Regions from separate parts of the Streptomyces sp. NPDC006314 genome, predicted to be linked through region 1. Evidence: riboswitches for the same ligand, from Rfam matches in the RefSeq annotation. Region 1 holds a riboswitch; the other holds the start of a gene.
What was found. Region 1 has a riboswitch for S-adenosylmethionine ahead of thrC (threonine synthase). Riboswitches for the same ligand answer to the same signal wherever they lie in the genome.
Positions count from the first base shown of each region.

Region 2: another riboswitch for S-adenosylmethionine. It lies ahead of ABZ079_RS19455 (aminotransferase class V-fold PLP-dependent enzyme); the one in region 1 lies ahead of thrC (threonine synthase).

Region 1 covers NZ_JBEXRL010000021.1:18,492-21,887, forward strand. Annotated here, with positions in the region: gene ABZ079_RS29920 (trehalose-6-phosphate synthase) at 1-338, opposite strand, end outside; gene ABZ079_RS29925 (glucosyl-3-phosphoglycerate synthase) at 430-1,374, opposite strand; SAM riboswitch class I at 1,547-1,702, shown strand; gene thrC (threonine synthase) at 1,720-3,003, shown strand; gene ABZ079_RS29935 (MoaD/ThiS family protein) at 3,122-3,396, shown strand, end outside.
Region 2 covers NZ_JBEXRL010000009.1:325,888-329,283, reverse strand. Annotated here, with positions in the region: gene trpD (anthranilate phosphoribosyltransferase) at 1-871, shown strand, start outside; SAM riboswitch class IV at 1,013-1,129, shown strand; gene ABZ079_RS19455 (aminotransferase class V-fold PLP-dependent enzyme) at 1,312-2,685, shown strand; gene ABZ079_RS19450 (Lrp/AsnC ligand binding domain-containing protein) at 2,927-3,208, opposite strand; gene ABZ079_RS19445 (rhomboid family intramembrane serine protease) at 3,205-3,396, opposite strand, start outside.

The DNA.
Region 1 (3,396 bases):
TACAGCATGTGGTGGACGAACCAGAGCACCGAGTTGGCGATGCCGTTGTACGCGTCGGCGTGCACGGTCGCGTCGATGTCGAGCATCCGCACCCGCTGCCCGCCGGTCTCCTCGGCCGGCAGCAGTCCGCCGTCCGCGCGCCGTACGGCCGCCCGGTCGCCGTCGCCGAGCGCGGCGCACACCCACACCGCGTTGGCGTCCGGCCCGATGGCCGACAGCCCCGAGACCAGCCCGCCGCCGCCGCGTCTGGCGAGCAGCGAACCGTCCTCGTCCACCGTGTACGAAACCGGGCCGCGATTGGACGCGACCAGCACCTCAGCGCCGTGCGTGGAAGCCATACGCCTCAACCTAGCCCGGCCCGGAAACGCTCAAACGTACGGTCCACCCCGGAAGGGGGCTGTATACGGCCGTTCTTCCGCGTTCACACGTTCACGCCACCCGGCGTGCCGCGTACTCGGCTATCTCCGCCATCGGCGGCCGCTCCTCGGCGTCCACCGAGTGGGTGCGCGGCTCGAACCCTTTCTCGCCCCGCTCGAACTGGGTCAACGACGGCCTGACCAGATGCCCGCGGGCCAGCCGCAGCTGCGCCGTGCGGTAGATCGCCGCCGCCATCCGGCCGAGCGCCTGGCCGTCCTGGTGCCGGTGCTTGCGCACCCCGACGTCCACCTGGGCCAGCGCGTCGAGTCCCGCCAGGTGCAGGGCGTCCACCAGCATGCCCAGTTCCACGCCGTAGCCGACGGGGAACGGCAGCTGTTCCAGCAGGGAGCGGCGGGCCGCGTACTCACCGCCCAGCGGCTGCACGAAACCGGCCAGCTGTGGCCAGTGCATGTTCAGCAGCGGCCGGGCCATCAGCTCGGTGACCCGGCCGCCCTGGCCCGCCGCGCCGCCGAGCGGCCGGTCGTACATGCCTTTGACCAGGTCCACCTCGGGTTCGGTGAGCAGCGGGCCGACGATCCCGGAGACGAACTCGGAGGAGAAGTCCTTCAGGTCGGCGTCGATGAAACAGAGGATGTCCCCGCTGGTGATGAGCAGCGAGCGCCAGAGCACCTCGCCCTTGCCGGGGACGGCGGGGATGCGGGGGAGGATGGCATCACGGTGGACGACCCGGGCGCCCGCGGCGGCGGCGACCTCGGAGGTGCGGTCGGTGGAGCCGGAGTCGACGACGACGATCTCGTCGACGAGCGGGACCTGCTCCACGAGGTCGTGACGGATGACCGCGACGATGTCGCCGACCGTCTCCTCCTCGTTGAGCGCGGGCAGCACGACGCTGATCGTCTGCCCCGTACGCTGCTTGGCGGCCAGGATCCGGTGGAGAGGGCGATCGGTCACGGACCAGGAGCGGGTGGCCAGCCAGCGCTCGACTTCTTCCAGCACGGTCTGCGGCTCCTCACTGTTCGTGATCACGCGCGGTGACGCCGTGCGGCGTACCTGTGATCCATCTCGCGGTTCGGACGACTATCTCAACTGTCATGGCCTTCGGTTACAGTCTTGAACAACGCCGGTGACCATCGCATGTCGGGGGTCACGAGCGTCTACAACCACATACAGCTCATCCAGAGGGGCAGAGGGACACGGCCCGATGAAGCCCCGGCAACCCTCCAGTCGGTTCTCGTAGATCAGCTTGATCGTCTCCGCGAGGCTCCCGGCTAGGGAAGGTGCCAAATCCGTCTCACGGCGAGATGCGTCGTGAGGAAGATGAGGAGAAAGGGCCTCGCCTCCATGGCTGTGCAGACAGTTGCAAGCACCAGCAGTCCCGCCGTCGACCTCGGTCCCGCCGCGGCCCTGAGCTGTCGCGAGTGCGGTCACCGCGTCCCGCTCGGCCCGGTTTTCGCGTGCGAGGAGTGCTTCGGTCCGCTGGAGATCGCCTACGACTTCTCCGCCTACGACGCGGAAGAGCTGCGTGCGCGCATCGAGGCGGGCCCCGCGAACATCTGGCGTTACGCGCCCCTGCTGCCCGTCCCCGCCGACGTGGCCGACAAGCCGAACCTGAACCCGGGCTGGACCAAGCTCGTCAAGGCCGACAACCTGGCCGGCGAGCTGGGCGTCACCGGCGGCCTGTACGTGAAGGACGACTCCGGCAACCCGACGCACTCCTTCAAGGACCGTGTCGTCGCCCAGGCCCTGGAGGCCGCCCGCGCCTTCGGCTTCACGACGCTCTCCTGCTCCTCCACCGGCAACCTCGCCGGCGCCGTGGGCGCCGCCGCCGCCCGGGCTGGCCTTCGTTCCTGCGTGTTCATCCCGCACGACCTGGAGCAGGGCAAGGTCGTCATGGCCGCGGTCTACGGCGGCGAACTCGTCGGCATCGAGGGCAACTACGACGACGTGAACCGCTTCTGCTCCGAGCTGATCGGCGACCCGGCCGGCGAGGGCTGGGGCTTCGTCAACGTCAATCTGCGGCCGTACTACGCGGAGGGCTCCAAGACCCTGGCGTACGAGATCTGTGAGCAGCTCGGCTGGCGGCTCCCGGACCAGATCGTGGTCCCGATCGCCTCCGGCTCCCAGCTCACGAAGATCGACAAGGGGCTGCAGGAGCTGATCAAGCTCGGTCTCGTCGAGGACAAGCCGTACAAGATCTTCGGTGCGCAGGCCGAGGGCTGCTCGCCGGTGTCGACCGCCTACAAGGCCGGGCACGACGTGGTCCGCCCGCAGAAGCCGAACACCATCGCCAAGTCCCTCGCCATCGGCAACCCGGCCGACGGCCCCTACGTCCTCGACATCGCGCGCCGCACCGGCGGTGCGGTGGAGGACGTCACGGACGAGGAAGTCGTCGACGCGATCAAGCTGCTGGCCCGCACGGAGGGCATCTTCGCGGAGACGGCGGGCGGTGTGACGGTCGGCGTCACCCGCAAGCTGCTCAAGGACGGGGTGCTGGACCCGGCGAAGACCACGGTCGTCCTCAACACCGGCGACGGCCTCAAGACCCTCGACGCGGTGGCCGGCACGGGGCTCTCCGCGACGATCCGCCCCACCCTTGAGTCGTTCCGTGAGGCGGGACTCGCCTAGGGCTTCGGCCCATCGATTCCGTCTGCGGGCCGGTGGGGGCTGGGCGCGCCCCGCGGCGGAGCCGCATATCGACACAGCCCCGCGCCCCTGAGGGCGATGAGCTGACCGGAGGTCATACATGAGCGTCACTGTCCGCATCCCGACCATCCTGCGCACCTACACCGGCGGCCAGGCCGAGGTCACCGCCGAGGGCGGGACCCTCGCCGAGGTCATCGAGGACCTGGAGAAGAACCACACGGGGATCGCCGCCCGGGTGCTGGACGACCAGGGCAAGCTGCGCCGGTTCGTCAACGTCTACGTCAACGACGACGACGTCCGGTTCGAGCAGGGCCTCGAGACGGCGACCCCCGACGGGGCGGGCGTCTCCATCATTCCGGCCGTCGCCGGCGGCTG
Region 2 (3,396 bases), on a different contig from region 1:
GGTCGAGGAGATCTCCGGACTCGTCCGGACCATGTACGAGCACGCCAATGTGATCGAGGTGCCCGGCCCGGCGGTCGACATCGTCGGCACCGGCGGCGACGGTGCCAGGACGGTGAACATCTCCACGATGTCCTCGATCGTCGTGGCGGGCACCGGCGCGAAGGTCGTCAAGCACGGCAACCGCGCCGCGTCCTCGGCCTCCGGGTCCTCCGACGTCCTGGAGCAGCTCGGCATCAACCTCACCCTGACCCCGCGGCGGGTCGCCGAGGTCGCCGAGGAGGCCGGCATCACCATCTGCTTCGCGGTGAAGTTCCACCCGTCCCTGCGTCATGTCGCCGCGGCGCGCGGCCAGTTGGGGATCCGGACGACCTTCAACGTGCTCGGTCCGCTGACCAACCCGGCCAAGGTGCGCGCCCAGGCGGTCGGGGTGGCCGATCCGCGCATGGCGCCGATCGTGGCCGGTGTCCTCGCCGAGCGCGGCAACTCCGCGCTGGTCTTCCGGGGTGACGACGGTCTGGACGAGCTGACCGTCACCGCCACCTCCCGGGTGTGGGTGGTCCGCGACGGCAAGGTCGAGGAGGAGACCTTCGACCCGCGGGACGTGGGTATCGACCTCGTCCCCGTCGACGCCCTGCGCGGCGCCGACGCGGCCTACAACGCGGAGGTCGCCCGCCGCCTGCTGGACGGCGAGCGGGGTCCGGTGCGGGACGCGGTACTGCTGAACTCGGCGGCCGCGCTCGTCGCTCTCCGGCCGACGGACGCACCACTTGCCGACCAGCTGCGCGCCGGTATGGCCATGGCGCGGGAGTCGATCGACTCGGGCGCGGCGAAGCGCACGCTGGAGCGGTGGGTGGCGTCGAGCAATCGTTAGCCGACAGAGGTCACCGCGGGTTCGGCACCACCGGATTCCGCCGTCGTGACTGATCGCCGGCGCGGCGGATCCCAGGCCTTGCGTCCCGGGATCCGGACAGGAGTTGCGCGCCGGCGATCAGCTCGGCTAGTTTCCTGATCAGGTCATGAGTGACAGTCATGAGGCCCCGGCCGACTGTCCGGCAACCCTCCGTCCGTGGCGGGGTGCCCCGGGTGAAGACCAGGTCGCAGGCAGCGAGGTCTGCGGCAAGCGCGGACCCCTCGCGCGCTTCTGACCGAGCGCGGGGCCAGGGGTCCTGGTCGTCGAGGGAGCCTTCCGTGAGCAAGCGAATGCGATAGGGCCGCAGAGCCCCGCCTCCGCATCCCCCTTTTCACCTCATCCGCGCTCGAGCCCTGTCCGCTCGTGCGGTGAGTTCCACCTGCTTGCACGGGAGTTCACCCATGTCCGTATCCACCGCTGCCGCCGCCCAGACCGTCTGCCACGACATTCCGGGGGCGCTGCCCGTTCTGGGCCGGGATGTCACCGTCCCGCTCGTGACGGGCGGCGAAGTCAGCTACGCCGCGCTCGACTACGCGGCCAGCGCCCCCGCCCTCCAGCGCGTCTGGGACGACGTCGCCGCCTACGCCCCGTACTACGGCAGCGTCCACCGCGGCGCCGGCTATCTCTCCCAGCTCTCCACCGACCTGTTCGAGAACGCCCGCAAGACGGTCGCCGGCTTCCTCGGCTGCCGGGAGGACGACCAGGTGATCTTCACCCGGTCGACCACGGACTCCCTCAACCTCCTGGCCCGCACCCTCCCGGCCGACTGCCACGTCTTCGTCTTCGAGACCGAGCACCACGCGTCCCTGCTGCCCTGGCAGGACGCGAAGGTCACCTACCTCAACGCTCCGCGCACCCCGCGGCAGGCCGTCGAGACCCTGGAGCTGGCCCTCGCCGGCCGCGACCCCCGCGGCCCGGCCCTGGTCTGCGTCACCGGCGCCTCCAATGTCACCGGCGAGCTGTGGCCGGTGCGGGAGCTGGCCGCCGCGGCCCACGCGCACGGCGCCCGGATCGTCCTCGACGCCGCCCAGCTCGCCCCGCACCACCCGGTGGACATCCGTGACCTGGACGTCGACTGGGTCGCCTTCTCCGGGCACAAGCTGTACGCCCCGTTCGGCTCCGGTGTCCTGGCCGGCCGCGCCGACTGGCTGCGGGCGGCCGAGCCGTACCTCGCGGGCGGCGGCGCCAGCCGCAAGGTCACCCGGCGCGCAGACGGGGGAGTGGACGTGGAGTGGCACGAGAGCGCCGCCCGCCACGAGGCCGGCTCCCCGAACGTCATCGGCGCCTACTCCATCGCGTCGGCCTGCAAGGCCCTCGCCGAGGCCGGCTGGGACACGCTCGTCGCCCGCGAGCAGCACCTCATCCGCACCGTCCGCGAGGGCCTGGCCGAGGTCCCCGAGGTCCGGATCCTCTCCCTCTTCGGCGACGACGCCCCGCGCGTCGGTGTCCTCTCCTTCGTCGTCGAGGGCTGGAACAGCTCCCACTTCGCCGCCGCCCTCTCCGCCGAGTACGGCATCGGCGTCCGCGACGGCCTCTTCTGCGCCCACCCGCTGGTCCGCACGCTGCTGGGCAGCGACCCGCAGACCCAGGGCGAGTGCGGTGCCCCCGAGGCGGCTCCGGGCGAGAAGTCCCTCAACGCCATCCGCGTGAGCTTCGGCGCGGGCACGCCGGACGAGCACGTGGAGCGGTTCGTCACGGCGGTCAGGGAGCTGGTGGCCGAGGGCGCGAAGTGGACCTACCGCACCGAGGACGGCCGCTGCGTCCCGGCGGTGTGACACGGCCGGTCCGAGGCGCAACGCCCTCGGGGGTGCGTGCGGGGCTGTGCCGATGTGCGGCTCCGCCGCGTGGCCGGGGCCGGCAGGCGACGACCCGCGCCCTCGGCGACCAGGGATGCGCCGCGCCGCTACGCCTCCGGCGGCAGCACCGGGTGGACCGCAACGACCCGGCCGGCCCCGGGCACCGGGCAGCCGGCCGGCATCGCCGCGGTGGACGTGAGCGGCCGGGTACGGTGCGTGCCTAGTTGTCGAGGCCGATCGCGAACGCGGCCTCGAGGTCGTGCTGGGAGTAGGTGCGGAACGCGACGTGCGTGTCGGTGCCCTGCACGCCCGGGATCCTGCTGATCCGGCCGGGGATGACCTCGGCCAGGTCCTCGTGCTGCCGTACCCGGACCATGGCGATCAGGTCGTAGGTGCCGGTGACCGAGAAGACCTCGCTGACGCTCTCCAGCGCGGCGATCTGCTCCGCGATCTCGGGGATCCGGTCCACGCTGGTCTTGATGAGGACGATCGCGGTGATCACGGCTGGTTCTCTCCCTCGGACGCCGGGGCCGGTGCGGACTTCACTCTAGCCCTCCCGTCTCCCGCCACCGCCCTTCCAAGGCCGCCCTTCGGGCCCTTCCGTTTGCCGTAGCGCACCCACGCGTAGCCGAAGCCGAGTCCGAAGCCCACCAGGTGCGCGAGGTAGGCGACGCCCGGACCGTCGGAGGC